3 regions of the Streptomyces sp. ITFR-6 genome follow, and region 1 is predicted to be linked to each of the others. Evidence: riboswitches for the same ligand, from Rfam matches in the RefSeq annotation. Region 1 holds a riboswitch; each other region holds the start of a gene.

Region 1 (4,894 bases):
GGAGGCCCTGCGGGCACCGGCCTTCGCGGACAGCGAGATCGAGCGGCTGGTGAACAACCGGCTCGACGAGATCCCGCACGAGCAGGCGAACCCGGCCCGGCGCGCGGCCAAGCAGCTCTCCAAGGAGCTCTTCCCGGCCACGGCCCGGATGTCGCGGCCGCGCCAGGGCACCGAGAAGACCGTCGAGCGGATCGACTCCGCGGCCGTGCGCGCCTTCTACGACGCCCACGTCCGCCCGTCCACCGCGACCGCCGTGGTCGTCGGTGACCTCACCGGCATCGACCTGGACGCCCTGCTCTCCGACACCCTGGGCGACTGGTCGGGCAACACCGCCGCGCCCCGTCCGGTCCCGCCGATCACCGCCGACGACACCGGCCGGGTGGTCATCGTGGACCGCCCCGGAGCGGTGCAGACCCAGCTGCTGATCGGCCGGATCGGCGCCGACCGGCACGACAGCGTCTGGCCGGCCCAGGTGCTCGGCACGTACTGCCTGGGCGGCACGCTGACCTCCCGGCTCGACCGGGTGCTGCGTGAGGAGAAGGGCTACACCTACGGCGTGCGCGCCTTCGCCCAGGTGCTGCGCTCCTCGGCCCGGGACTCCGCCTCGGGGGCGACCGGCGCCGCGATGCTCGCCATCAGCGGCTCGGTGGACACGGAGTCCACCGGACCGGCGCTGGAAGACCTGTGGAAGGTGCTGCGGATCCTGGCCGCGGAGGGCCTGACGGACGCCGAGCGCGAGACGGCCGTGCAGAACCTCGTGGGCGTGGCACCGCTGAAGTTCGAGACGGCCGCCTCCGTCGCGGGCACCCTCGCGGACCAGGTCGAACAGCACCTCGCGGACGACTACCAGGCGCAGCTGTACGCGCGCCTGGCGGAGACCGGCACGGTGGAGGCCACGGCGGCCGTGGTCAACGCCTTCCCGGAGGACCGGCTGGTCACGGTCCTCGTCGGGGACGCCGCACAGATCAAGGAGCCCGTCTCGGCTCTCGGCATCGGAGAGGTCTCGGTCGTCACCGGCTGAACTGCCACCGCCCCCGACAGCGGGGCGGGGGCGAGGCCCTGGCGGGTCGTCTGCCGCCAGGGCCTCCCTTTATGTCCGCTTTGGTGGAGAGGTTGCCTGTCTGCCCTGTGGGATGCGCTACAAAACCGCCTGTCCGTTTGGTGCGGGGAAGTGCCCCCGCTTAGCGTCGGCGCGGCTGTCCGTCACTCGTATGCCGCATCCGCGACGTACCGGGCAGCCATCGCCGAGTCCCCGTCAGGCGCGAGCCGGGGGAGCCGGGGACCCACGCAGTCCCTGGGGTGAATCGGATGCCCACGCCTCGACGAGGCCGGGACTCCGTAGGAGACCTTCCTGCTCCGAACCCGTCAGCTAACCCGGTAGGCGAGAAGGAAGGAAAGGACCAGCCACTTCATGGCGTTCACCCGTGCCACGGGGAAGCACCGTGCCCCGTGCCGTATGACGCGCCGCGGCGCGAAGGCGGTCGGCATCGCGACCCTGGCGACCACCGGAGTCATCGGCTCGCTGGCCTCCCCGGCGCTCGCCGCGGACACCGAGGCTCCCGCCGCCGACACCGGCCTCTCCCAGATCATCGCCATCGAGGGCGACCTGGCCGAGCGGATCGACGCCCAGGCGGACGCACAGCGGCACCAGGCCGACGCCGCCGCCGAGGCGAAGGCCAAGGCCGAAGCCGACGCGAAGAAGAAGGCCGAGGCGAAGGCCAGGAAGGCCAAGGCCGAAGCCGCCAGGGCCAAGAAGGCCCGCGAGAGCGAGGCGCGTGCCGCCCGCTCCGCCGAGCGCGCCCGGCTGGGCACCTTCCAGCTGCCCGTCGCGGGTTCCTACGTGAGCACCGGCTACAAGTCCAGCGGCTCCCTTTGGTCCTCCGGCAGCCACTCCGGCATCGACTTCCACGCCGCGTCCGGCAGCTCCGTCGTCGCCGTCGGCGCCGGTACGGTCGTCGAGGCCGGCTGGGGCGGCGCGTACGGCAACAACATCGTGCTCCGGATGACGGACGGCACGTACACCCAGTACGGCCACCTCTCCTCGATCGCCGTGTCCGTCGGCCAGAGCGTCGGCCAGGGGCAGCGGATCGGCCTCTCCGGTGCCACCGGCAACGCCACCGGACCCCACCTCCACTTCGAGGCCCGCACCACCCCGTCGTACGGCTCCGACATGGACCCGGTCGCGTATCTGCGTGCCCACGGCGTCACCGTCTGACCGACGCGAAGCATCTCACCGAAGGCCCCGGCGACGCGCCGGGGCCTTCAGCCGTACCCGCGTCCGGAACCAAAAGATATTCATGAATTTCCGCCCGGCATCGGAAATGCGTCCGCATTGCAATAGAGTCACAGGACAGGCGTCGATCGGCCGCGTTTCGCGGGGATTAAGGCGGAGGTTCGGACATGCGCATTCCGGCGCATTCGGTATGCACGGCAATCCGTGACGACATCGTCTCCGGTGTCTTCGAACGCGGCAGCCGACTCACCGAGGAAGTGCTCGCACGCCGTTACGGGGTTTCCCGCGTCCCGGTGCGTGAAGCGCTGCGCACCCTGGAGTCCGAGGGCTTCGTGGTCACCCGCAGGCATGCCGGGGCCTGCGTCGCAGAGCCCGACGAGCAGGAGGCGGCGGACCTGCTTGAGGTCCGGATGCTGCTGGAGCCGCTCGGCGCGGCCCGTGCCGCCCAGCGCCGCACAGACGCCCACCTCAAGGTGTTGCGCGGCCTCGTCAGGCTGGGCCAGGAGCGGGCCCGCCGGGGCGAGGGCGAGGATCTGCGCTCACTGGGCGGCTGGTTCCACGAGACCCTCGCCCAGGCCTCCGGAAGCCCCGGCTTGATCGCCCTGCTCACCCAGCTCCGGCACAAGATCGCCTGGATGTACGCGGTCGACCCGCCGGCCCGCCCCGCCGATTCCTGGGCCGAGTACGGGGCCATCGTGGACGCCGTGGCGCGCGGCGACGCGGAACGGGCGAGGGCGCTCGCCGCCCAGCACGCCGAGCGGGCCACCGCCGCGCACCGGCTGCGCCGCCCCGGCCGCCCCGCTGCTCCGGCCGTACCCCGGGCCGGCCGGGTGAGGACTTCGCAACATGCCGTAAACACCCAGGGCGGCCGTCGTTAACAATTACGCCGTATAAAAGAAGTAGCTATTCGCCGAAGCGTTCTGGTGCTGTCCATTCCGTTGTTCCGCTCGCCGTCCTGAATTATTTCCGGCGGCCGGACCATATGGGTCGCAATGGACGGCATTCTCGTGCGAACGCAAAAGCCGCGGCTCCCGGTCGGGGGTGCCGCGGCTCTCGCGCAGGAATTCCAGGCGGTCGTGACCGCTGGGTCAGACGGTCTCCGGGAGCTCGTCGAGCCCCTCGGCGACCAGCTTGGACAGACGGTCCAGAGCGGCGTCCGCGTTGTCGGCCTCGGACGCGAGAATGATCTCCTCGCCGCCCTGGGCGCCGAGCCCGAGCACCGCGAGCATGGACGCGGCGTTCACCGGGTTGCCGTCGGCCTTGGCGATGGTCACGGGGACGCCGGAGGCCGTGGCGGCACGGACGAAGATGGATGCGGGGCGGGCGTGCAGGCCCTCGGCCCAACCGACGTTGACGCGGCGCTCAGCCATGGTTCTGCCCTTCACGAATCAATGGTTGTCTAGACCAGTCTCTCATGCAGTGCGCGATGCTCCGGCCGACCCGCGGCCCGTCCGCGGACCGCTTCCGCCGTCGGCCGGCCACCCCCAGACTGCCCCGGCCCCGACCCCCACGCGACCGCTGGCGGAGCCGTACGCTTTGCCCATGGAGCCGTCTGTGGAGCAGAGTCCGCATCACGCCTACCCCGGCCACTGGGAGGCGGACGTGGTGCTCCGCGACGGCGGCACCGCCCGGATCAGGCCGATCACCACGGACGATGCCGAACGGCTGGTCAGCTTCTACGAGCAGGTCTCCGACGAGTCGAAGTACTACCGCTTCTTCGCCCCCTACCCCCGGCTCTCCGCCAAGGACGTCCACCGCTTCACCCATCACGACTACGTCGACCGGGTGGGACTCGCCGTCACGGTGGGCGGCGAGTTCATCGCCACCGTCCGCTACGACCGGATCGACGCCACGGGCAGGCCCGCCTCGGCCCCGGCGGACGAGGCGGAGGTCGCCTTCCTCGTCCAGGACGCGCACCAGGGCCGCGGGGTCGCCTCCACCCTCCTCGAACACATCGCGGCCGTCGCCCGCGAGCGCGGCATCCGGCGCTTCGCCGCAGAGGTGCTCCCCGCCAACAACAAGATGATCAAGGTGTTCCGGGACGCCGGATACACCCAGCAGCGCAGCTTCGAGGACGGCTCCGTCCACCTCACCCTGGACCTCGAACCGACCGCGGAGTCGCTCGCCGTCCAGCGCGCCCGCGAGCAGCGGGCGGAGGCGCGGTCCGTGCAGCGGCTGCTCGCCCCCGGCTCCGTCGCCGTCATCGGTGCGGGGCGCAACCCGGGCGGGGTCGGCCGCACCGTCCTGCGCAACCTCCTGGGCGCGGGCTTCACCGGCCGCGCCTACGCGGTGAACAGCGCCCTGGCCGCGGACCAGGACACCATCGACGGGGTGCCCGCCCACCGCTCCCTCGGCGAGATCGGCGAACCGGTCGACCTGGCCGTCGTCGCCGTCCCCGCCGAGCGGGTGCCGGAGGCCGTCGCCGACTGCGGGGAACACGGCGTCCAGGGCCTCGTCGTCCTCTCCGCCGGATACGCCGAGTGGGGCGCGGAGGGCCGCGAACGGCAGCGCGAACTGGTGCGCCAGGCCCGCTCGTACGGCATGCGCATCATCGGCCCGAACGCCTTCGGCGTCATCAACAACTCCGAGGCGGTCCGGCTGAACGCCTCACTCGCCCCGGAACGGCCCGCCTCCGGGCGCATCGGCCTGTTCACCCAGTCC
Region 2 (4,894 bases), 1.1 Mb from region 1:
CGCGGTGGGGATGCACAACCAGTAGCCGGCGGCGTCCCCTCCCCGGGTCGGTCAGAAGTCTTCGAGGAGCCGCTCGCGCAGCCGCTCCCGGGTCTCGGGTGTGACCTTCAGTCCCTCGGAGAGGTAGCGGTCCGTGTCGCCCCAGGTCTCGTCGATCGTGGCGAAGGCCGCCGCGAGGTATTCGCTGTGGGCGCCGAAGAGCGGGCTGAGGAGCTCCATCACCTCGGGCGACATCCCGGCCGCGGAGGTGTCGCTGCGGCGCACCCGGTAGCGGCGGTGGGTGTCGTTGGACTTGAGGTAGTCGGCCTCGATCGTCTCGCGCCCGACGCCCACCGCGAGCAGCGAGATGGCGATGGAGAGCCCGGCCCGGTCCTTGCCCGCCGCGCAGTGCATCAGGGCCGGGACGCTGTCCTCGGCCAGGGCGTGCAGTACCCGGCTGTGCTCGGCGGTGCGGTCCAGGATGATCGAGCGGTAGGAGGCGACCATGCGGTCGGTGCCCTTGCTGCCGCCGAGGATTCCGCGCAGCTCGTCCATCTCGCCGTCGCGCACCATCCGCCAGAACTCGCTGCCGTCTGCCGGGTCGGTGAGCGGGATGTTCACATTGCGTACGCCGGGCAGCTCGACGTCGGGTCCGTCCAGCTTGAGGTCGGCGGCGTTGCGGAAGTCGAAGACGGTGTGCAGGCCGAGGCCGCCGAGGAACGCCGCGTCCTCGGGCGTGGCGCCCGCGAGGTGACCGCTGCGGTAGAGCCGCCCGTACCGCACCCGGCGGCCGTCCGACGTCGGCAGTCCGCCCACGTCGCGGAAGTTACGCACCCCCGCCAGCTCGGGTGCCGTCGACGGGGTCTGCGGCAACTGCTGCGTCACGGTCACTCCTGGGGGCTCTGCCGCCGACGCGTGTCGCCGACGGGTCCACTCCCGTGACGATACGACATCGGATACTCGGACAATCACCCCGGCGACAGCCGCGGTTCTCCCTCTTGTCCCGGCCCGCCGCGGGGTGCCGGGGTGGACGATGCGCGTGACATGTCCGTATTAGGGCTTTTAGTCGAACATGCCCTGCTTATGCGGGAGATGGTCACCCTCTCGTGAGCGGGATCATATCCGTGACGGTGTGTGGCGGTGCGCCGGTCGGGTAATCCGTACGCCAAGCGGAATGCCAAGATCCATAATCCACGGAGTGTGACCGGAATTCCGCGCCGAATTCCCGGTGCGGAATCCGGTGCGGAACCCGTGGCTTGTTTCCGCCGTCCCGGCTCGCTTACGTTCCATGTCAATCCGGATGGAACGCCTAATCCTGCCGCCGTCCGGAATTCCGCACCCACTCACCGTGTGGCAGGAGCGGGGGACCCAGGTAAGCCGCCGACCGGAGTGATCCGGCCGGCTCGGGGTGAAGTCGCGCCAGGCGCGGCCGGGCATCTCCAGCCCGAACCCGACAGCTCACCTCGTAGGCGCCGGAGAGGAAATTCTTCATGCCCATCCCGGGTAAGCACCGCCGTCCCAAGTCCAGCACCATCGCCCGCGGCGTCGTCGTCGCGAGCGCCGGCGGAGCCGTCATCGCGCTTCCGCTGCTCGGCGCCACCGGTGCCAACGCCGCGGAGCAGGCCGCTCCCGCCACCGCGAAGTCGGCCGCCGCCACGCACGCCACCCCGGCCAAGCCGGTCGCGGACAAGCAGTCCGGCACCAAGACGTACTCCGTGGTCTCCGGCGACTACCTGTCGAAGATCGCCGCCGAGCACAACGTCAAGGGCGGCTGGGAGAAGCTGTACCAGGACAACCGCGAGCTCGTCGGCGACAACCCGAGCCTGATCTTCCCGGGCATGAAGCTGACTCTCGGCGGCAAGGCCTGGGGCCACGCCCCGGCCACCGGCTCGCACACCTCCACGGGCGACTCCACCCCGTCGGATGCCCCCTCGAAGGCCCCGGCCAAGACCGAGTCGAAGGCCCCCGCGTCCTCCGGCACCACGTCCTCCTCCGACACCCAGGCGTCCAACACGTCGTCGTCTGACCAGGGCAGCGCCTCCGGCTACGTCCACCCGGTCCCCGGTAACCACACCACCGCCTACCGCGCCTCCGGCGCCAGCTGGTCCAGCGGCAGCCACACCGGCATCGACTTCCCCGTCGCCAGCGGCACCAGCGTGAAGGCGATCACCTCCGGCACCGTCGTCACCGCGGGCTGGGGCGGCGCGTACGGCAACGAGGTCGTCATCAAGCACGCCGACGGCCACTACTCGCAGTACGGCCACATGTCCTCGCTCTCCGTCTCGGCGGGCCAGACCGTGACCGCGGGCCAGCAGGTCGGCCTCTCCGGCGCCACCGGCAACGCCACCGGCCCGCACCTCCACTTCGAGGTCCGCACCGGCCCGGCGTACGGCTCCGACATCGACCCGATCGCCTACCTGGCGTCGCACGGGATCAACGTCTGATCCAGACAGCAGCGGTCCGGTGACGGACCGGAGCGATACAGAGGGACGGTGCGCGGCGGCGCACCGTCCCTCTGCTTTGCGGTGACCGTCCTTATTCCCCCTTTACCAAAACCTGACCGGGTGGTCTATCTCACCACCCGTCAACCCCTTATTACGGTCGCGTAGGTCACAATCGACGGTGCAGGATATGCGCTTGTGGCAGACGATTCGAGAAACATCCGACAGGGCGTCATCAACCGACAGGGGGCCATCGAGTCGTACGCGGCGATTGGCGACAGTTTCACCGAGGGGGTCGGTGACCCGGGCCCGGACGGGACATTCGTCGGCTGGGCCGACCGGTTCGCGGTAATCCTCGCGGACCAGCTCCCGGACCCGGAGACGGCGCGGAGCGGCACAGCCGCCGCGCACGGACACTTCCGGTACGCCAATCTCGCGGTACGAGGACGCCTCCTCGACCAGATAGTCGAGGAGCAGGTACCCCGCGCCAAGGAACTCGCCCCGGACCTGGTGAGCTTCTGCGCGGGCGGCAACGACATCATCCGGCCGGGCACCGACCCCGACGACGTGGCCGAGCGCTTCGAGCGCGCGGTGGCGGAACTGACCCAGTCGGTCGGCACCGTCATGGTCACCACCGGCTTCGACACCCGAGGCGTTCCGGTGCTCCGCCATCTGCGCGGCAAGATCGCCACCTACACCGCCCATGTGCGGTCCATCGCGGACCGCTACGGTTGCCCGGTGCTCGACCTGTGGTCCCTGCGCTCCGTGCAGGACCGGCGCGCCTGGGACGGCGACCGGCTGCACCTGTCGCCCGAGGGACACACTCGCGTCGCGCTGCGCGCCGCCCAGGTCCTCGGCCTCGACGTGCCGGCCGACCCGGACCAGGAGTGGCCGCCGCAGGTGCACCGGGGAACGCTGGAGGTCCGGCGCGACGACATCCACTGGGCCCGCGAGTACCTGGTGCCGTGGATCGGGCGCCGGCTGCGCGGCGAGTCGTCGGGGGACCACGTGGCGGCGAAGCGGCCGGACCTGCTGCCGCTCTGAGGCCGGCCGGCTCCCGGCCCGGCTCCGGGAGCCCGGCGATCCGTCCGGGGGTTTACGGACCGGCCCGCCCGATGTCGTACAGCGGCCGGGCCGGGATACGTTCCAGCACGCCGCCCGCGAACACGTCGTACAGCGGCAGCGTCTCCAGATGGACGTAGCCGATATGGCAGTCGCAGACGGCGAGCGGGCAGGCCCGGGGGCCCAACGCCGCCCGGTAGCTGCCGTCGTAGAGATTGCCGAGCTCGGCCCGGACGAAATGGCAGCGGCGCACCGTGCCCTCCCCGTCCACCGAGATGACCGACTCCCCGGTCCGGCAGGGCAGCCCGGCCGAGCGGTGCGGATGGCGGCTGTACGGGAACAGCGGGTCGATCTCCGTCCACCGGCCGGCCTCCGCGTCCGTGTAGGTGTGCCCCTCCGCGGCGTTGACCCAGAGGTACACCTCCTCCGGGAGCGCCGCCCGCAGCCGCCGGGCCTCGTCGAGGTGATCGTCCAGACCCACCACACCGACGCTGTGCCGGATCCCCAGGGACGTCAGCTCCCCGCACCGGTCCAGGAAACGCTCGTACGCCGTCTGGCCCGGGTGGTACGTGCACCAGAGCGCGATCTTGTCCCGGCCGGCGGCGCCCGCCTCGGCCAGCCACCGCGTACGTCCGCTCAGGTTCGTCTGGATCGCCACCCGGCGGATGTGCGGCAGCCGGGCCAGCTCGACCATCGCCCGGCGGTACCAGGAGCGGACCAGCCCCTCGCCCCACGGGGTGAACAGCACCGAGATCCGGTCGTCCTCCCGCGCCGCCGCCCACGCCGTGAACCGCTCCAGCGCGGCCCGGTCGGTGAGCAGTTGCTCCCGGCTGTCGCGCCGCTTCGCGAACGGGCAGTACGGGCAGTCGTAATCGCACGACGCGAGCGGACCCCGGTAGAGAATCGTCAGGTCCATGCGGGCCTCACTTCAGCTCGTACGAGGCCATCGCGGCCCGCACGGCGGGGGAGAAGAGCTCGGGGCCCAGCGCGTCGGAGTACGCGAGCCCCTCGGACGACAGGCGCAGCAGCCCGGCGGCCGGTCCGTCCGGATCGAGCCAGCCCCGCCTCTCGAACAGGGCCAGCTCCGCCGGGAAGTCCTCCTCCGGGCCGCTGCCGAACCGCTCGCGGTACTCCGACAGCCGCATACCCCCGGCCTGCAGGACCGACTGCAGGAGATGGCGGCGGCGCGCCTCTTCGCCGTCGGTGTAACGGCCCACCTCGGCGTGCGAGAAGTCCTCGGTCGCCGTGTAGCCGTCGATGATCGTCCGTACCTCCCGCATCTCCACGGCGTAGTCGAAGGAGTAGTGCAGGCGGGAGGTGTAGGAGCGGGCTCCGCAGCCGAGACCGACCATGCCGTCGGTCTGGCAGGCGTAGTCGTCGGGGCCCTCGGCGGGCGGGGCACCGGCCCGCCG
Region 3 (4,894 bases), 1.9 Mb from region 1:
GGCGGGCGTACTCCTCGATCATGTGCTCCAGGATGAACCGCACATCGGTGCCACCGAATTCAGGGTTCGGCACGATGCGCGTGAGGTCGGCGGTCACCTTGGCGAAGACCTGTCGCGACTCCTCGCACGCCTTGAGGTAGTCCTCGTACACGTCCTTGGCGGGCGTCGCGTCCGACTCGTCGTACCACTCGCCGCCGTCAGCGGTGACGTAGGTCCGATAGGGGAAGAAGCAGGGCGTCGTGCCGGCCAACGCCAGCTGGAACCAGGCACGTTCGGCGCCCTGCAGGTGCCTCATGAGCCCCAGCAGGGTCAACGCGGAGGACCGCAAAGGGCGTAACCGCAGCTGTTCGTCCGAGAGGCTCTCGCACTTCCACAGGAACGTTGCCCGGTGGTAGTCGAGATTCGAGGCGATCACCTCCAGCCACGGGCCCGACAGCGCACGCTCGGGCCGGATGATCTTCTGGACCACAATGTCGCTCACCGCGGAAGCTCCTCATGGGTCATCAAGCTCGGTCGAGTTCGGACGTGCCTGGCGGGCACGTTCCCGAGTAGGACGCCGCTTAGCGTCGCAACTCATCGGTCGCCGGGCCGCGTACAGGGGCACCCCCCGGCCCCGCCCTGTGGGCAGTGCGTCGGTGCATCGGGGGAAAGCCGGATGTGGCGGTCCCCGCGGCGCTGGTGGCCGGCTACCGGGCCGAGCGGTTCCGCACCTGCTCGCCGGAGGAGTTGGTCGGGCCGGCCATGCGGGATTCGCGGAAGTTCTACCCCGGCACGGACGTGCTCGCCGCGATGATCATCCGCGAGGTGACGGGCCTCAGCTGGGCACACGAGCTGAACGACCGCATCATCCGTCCGCTGGGCCTCAGAGGCACCAGTACGCCCGGCCCGTCCCCCTTCATACCGGAGCTACACCTCGTACGGCACCGGCACCGATGTCACGGTGCTCAATCCGAACGCGCCGGTGCGGGCGTCGGCACCCGCGCCGACGCCCGCACCGCGCGGCGCTCCGGGTCAGACGAGAAGCTGCGTCTTCGCCTGCTGGTACTCCTCGTCCGTGATCGCGCCCTTGTCCTTGAGATCGGCCAGTTTCGCCAGGTCCTCGACGTGGTTGCCCTTCGTCGCGCCGCCGCCCGCGTCCGTTCCTGCGGCGTCTCTCTCGTACGCCTTGAAGGCGGCATCCCGATCCTTCGCCTCTTTCGCGTCACGCGCGCTCATGGACTTGCCGCGGGCGATCACGTAGATCAGGACGCCCAGATACGGCAGCACCAGGGCGAGGATCAGCCAGCCCGCCTTGGCCCATCCACCCAGGTCGTGGCTGCGGAAGATGTCCATGATCACGCGGAAGAGGAGGAACAGCCACATGATCCAGAGAAAAACCAGAGCATGGTCCAGAAGAGGTTGAGCAAGGGGTAGTCGTCCATCGTCCACTCCAGGGAGCCGCGTCCAATGGGTGAATACGAAATAATTCATACCATCGCATTTCGGGTGCCGTGCGGTGGGTGAGCGGTGTGGTCATCGGTGGAGGCCCTCAGGCAGGCCGCGATGAGAGACCGGGAGCAGCTCGCGGCAGCGGCAGAACACGAGCCCCCGTAATACGTTCTCGATTTCGCCACGTTGAGTTCTCCGTTGAAGTCTTCCGGCGAGGTCTCCGTCGAGGCCTCCGGTGCGGTCGGTGGGCGACCGGGCCGGGTGGCGAGGAGTGCGGGGTGGTCATGAGTGCGTCGGACATGCCGTAGAGTGGTGTTTACCGACGCGGGGTGGAGCAGCTCGGTAGCTCGCTGGGCTCATAACCCAGAGGTCGCAGGTTCAAATCCTGTCCCCGCTACTGAAGAATCAGGCCCGGTACGCATAGCGCGTGCCGGGCCTGATTCGTTTCCGTACGTACGTGCCGCGCCGCGCGCGTCATCCCATTGGCCGTCGAGCACTCGCCCCGCGACCGTGCTCCGGGAAGTCTGGGGGTGGTGCGCGGTACCGTTCGCGGCCCTGAGCGCACCGGGCAGGAGAGCAAAGGTGGGGAAGCGGGAGCAGCGGCGGGGGAGGCGCACCTATGAGGTCCGGAACCGCCGGCTCGTCCGGGTACTGCCCGGGGTCATGCTCATCGGCGGGTTGCTGTTCGACTTCTTCACTCCGCCCGCCTTCACCGCTGTTCCCCTGTTCGCCGCGGCCCCGCTGATCGCCGCACCGTTCTTCTCGCGGGCCGGCACGATCCGGGTCGGGGCCGGTGCGCTGCTGTGTGTGGCCGCGCTGTGGCTCTACGGCGGAACGCTGTTCCGGGTCGTGCCGTTCATCGAGCTGCTCACCGTCCTCACCGTCTCGGTCCTCGCGGTCTTCATCAACGGGGTCGTCCGGCGCAGCAACGAGCAGCTGGCCTCCGCCCGGGTCATCGCGGCGACCGCCATGCGCGCGGTGCTGCCGACCCCGTCCGACCGGATCGGCGGGCTGTACGTGGCCGCGCGGTACGAGGCGGCACAGGCGGACGAGTTCGTCGGCGGTGACCTGTTCTCGGTCACGGACACCCCGTACGGGGTGCGGCTGGTGGTCGGGGACGTGCGCGGCAAGGGCCTGGACGCGGTGGAGGCGGTGGCGGTGATCATCGGGGCGTTCCGGGAGGCCGCCGAGCAGGAGCGGTCACTGGAGGGGGTGGCTCAGCGGCTGGAGCGCGCGCTGGCGCGGGAGTCGAGCAGGCGCGGCGGGCTCGACGCGGTCGAAGGGTTCGTCACCGCCGCGCTGGCGGAGATCCCGCAGGGCTCCAGCCGGGTGCGCGTGGTCAACCGCGGCCACCCCGAACCGCTGCTGCTGCACTCGGACGGGGCGCTGGAGCAGCTGCGGCCCACGTTGCCCGCGCTGCCCCTGGGGATGGACCTGGGCGTGTGGCCGGACCGCTCCGACGAGTGGGAGCTGCCCGCGGGGTCGACGCTGCTCCTCTATACGGACGGCCTCTCCGAGGCCCGGGACGCCGACGGGGTCTTCTACGATCCCGCCGAGCGGCTGCGCGGACGGATCTTCCCGGGGCCCGAGGAGCTGCTGTCGGCGCTGACCGATGACGTACGGCTGCACACCGGTGGGGTGACGACCGATGACATGGCCCTGCTCGCGGTCGTGCGCCCGACCGAGGGGCAGCCGGACCGGCGCACGACCGTGAAGATCGTGGGCCTGGACGGCGGAGCCGGGTAAAGCCGTGTGCGGCCCGGTGATGACGAGTGCGGCCTGGTGATGACGAGTGTGGCCCGGTGAAGCCGGGTGCGGCCCTGTGGAGCCCGGGTGAACCTGGTCGGAGCCGGGTGAAGATGAGAGGCTGGACGGGGGGAGTGTGGACGGATGTGGGGAGAGAGGTGCGGCCGATGCCACCGTGCGTAACCACAGGGAACCCCTCCGCATAACATTTGACGCAACGTCAGAAGACGGCTAACGGCTGAGGGGTGATCAACTCGCCCGATTCCACCCGGTTGTGTCCCGTAAAGTCCAGGCCAAGGATCGGAACGATCAGTTGGAACGGCTTGGAATCGGGCCGGTGTGTCTATTAACGTTCGATAACGCAGCGCGGTTGTCCCAGCCGCCGTCAGTGGCGGCACCGTGCGCGAGCGCCGAATTCCGCAAGGAAACCGGGGAACCACCTACATGGGGTGAATCGGGCATCTCTGTCTCGTTGAGAGGCGGAGGAACCCGTAGGAGACCTTCCTGCTCCGAACCCGTCAGCTAACCCGGTAGGCGAGAAGGAAGGAAAGGAGCGCGCCCCAGTGGCGTCCAACAAGCCTGCCCCCGAAGCCCCCTACCGGTTCGCCCCCGAACACGGAAACGACTTCGGAACCGGGCCCGGTGCCGCTTACGGCGCCAACCACGGAACCGCTTACGGAACCGATCACGGTGCCGACTACGGAACCGCCTACGGGACCGATCGGGGCAGCGAGTTCGGGACCGAGTTCGGCAACGGCCTCCGCGCCGACGAGGCCGAATCCGACCGGGCGTGGGAGGAATGGAACCCCACGGAGGAGTCCATCCGCCCCGTGCGCGGCAAGCACCGCGTCGCCAAGCAGCGCAACGGGCTCGCCCGTAGCTCCACCGTCCTCGGCGTCGGTGTCATCGCGGCCGTCGGTGCGGGTGGCATGGCCTCCGCCCAGAGCAAGCCGCCCGTGTCTATCTCCCTTCCCGACGCCATCTCGGACAAACTTCCCGAGGCCAAGTCCCTGCCCGGCGTCGGCGCGTTGTTCTCGGGTGAGTCCGAGGCGGAGAAGACCGAGGTCGTGACTGCCGCCGCCCCGCTGACGACGGCCGGCATCACCACCACGGAGGCCGAGCAGGGCACGACGGACGCCGGTGAGGCGCTCCGCGCCCGCATCCTCCAGCAGGCCGAGCAGCAGCAGGACTCCGCCGACGCCGAGGCCAGGGCGGCCGAGGAGAAGGCCGCGGAGGAGAAGGCCGCCGCAGAGGCGAAGAAGCAGCAGGACGCCGCCGAGGCCAAGGCCGCCGCCGCGAAGAAGAAGGCCGCGGAAGAGGCGAAGAAGAAGGCGGAAGCGGTGCGGCTCGCCAAGCTCGCCGCCAGCTACGCCATCCCCACCTACTCGTACACGATCACCTCGACCTTCGGTGAGGCCGGTTCGATGTGGTCCTCCGGCTACCACACGGGCCTCGACTTCGCGGCGCCGACCGGTACCCCGATCAAGGCCATCCACAGCGGCACCATCAAGTCCGCCGGCTGGTCCGGCGCGTACGGCTACCGCACGGTCCTGGAGCTTGAGGACGGTACGGAGCTGTGGTTCTGCCACCAGTCCTCGATCGGTGTCAGCGTCGGCCAGCAGGTCACCACCGGGGACACCATCGGACGCGTGGGCGCGACCGGCAACGTGACCGGCCCGCACCTCCACCTTGAGGTCCACACCCCGGACGGCACCGGCAT

What was found. A riboswitch is a leader RNA that binds a small molecule or an ion and turns the genes downstream of it on or off. The one in region 1 is predicted to bind cyclic di-AMP.
Region 2: it holds a riboswitch for cyclic di-AMP, as region 1 does, so the genes downstream of both, RLT59_RS03380 (M23 family metallopeptidase) here and RLT59_RS08300 (M23 family metallopeptidase) in region 1, are expected to answer to the same signal.
Region 3: it holds a riboswitch for cyclic di-AMP, as region 1 does, so the genes downstream of both, RLT59_RS17110 (M23 family metallopeptidase) here and RLT59_RS08300 (M23 family metallopeptidase) in region 1, are expected to answer to the same signal.

What each region holds. Positions count from the first base shown of each region.
Region 1 is NZ_CP134612.1:1,854,436-1,859,329, reverse strand. It holds gene RLT59_RS08305 (M16 family metallopeptidase) at 1-1,021, shown strand, start outside; cyclic di-AMP (ydaO/yuaA leader) riboswitch at 1,233-1,398, shown strand; gene RLT59_RS08300 (M23 family metallopeptidase) at 1,412-2,215, shown strand; gene RLT59_RS08295 (GntR family transcriptional regulator) at 2,401-3,111, shown strand; gene RLT59_RS08290 (HPr family phosphocarrier protein) at 3,322-3,603, opposite strand; gene RLT59_RS08285 (bifunctional acetate--CoA ligase family protein/GNAT family N-acetyltransferase) at 3,776-4,894, shown strand, end outside.
Region 2 is NZ_CP134612.1:778,169-783,062, reverse strand. It holds gene RLT59_RS03390 (DUF6126 family protein) at 1-25, shown strand, start outside; gene RLT59_RS03385 (tyrosine-protein phosphatase) at 52-864, opposite strand; cyclic di-AMP (ydaO/yuaA leader) riboswitch at 1,276-1,466, shown strand; gene RLT59_RS03380 (M23 family metallopeptidase) at 1,470-2,423, shown strand; gene RLT59_RS03375 (SGNH/GDSL hydrolase family protein) at 2,619-3,464, shown strand; gene RLT59_RS03370 (STM4011 family radical SAM protein) at 3,517-4,398, opposite strand; gene RLT59_RS03365 (STM4012 family radical SAM protein) at 4,406-4,894, opposite strand, start outside.
Region 3 is NZ_CP134612.1:3,764,043-3,768,936, reverse strand. It holds gene RLT59_RS17130 (DinB family protein) at 1-481, opposite strand, end outside; partial or broken gene RLT59_RS17125 (SHOCT domain-containing protein) at 1,012-1,421, opposite strand; tRNA gene RLT59_RS17120 (tRNA-Met) at 1,752-1,825, shown strand; gene RLT59_RS17115 (PP2C family protein-serine/threonine phosphatase) at 2,011-3,174, shown strand; cyclic di-AMP (ydaO/yuaA leader) riboswitch at 3,573-3,726, shown strand; gene RLT59_RS17110 (M23 family metallopeptidase) at 3,738-4,894, shown strand, end outside.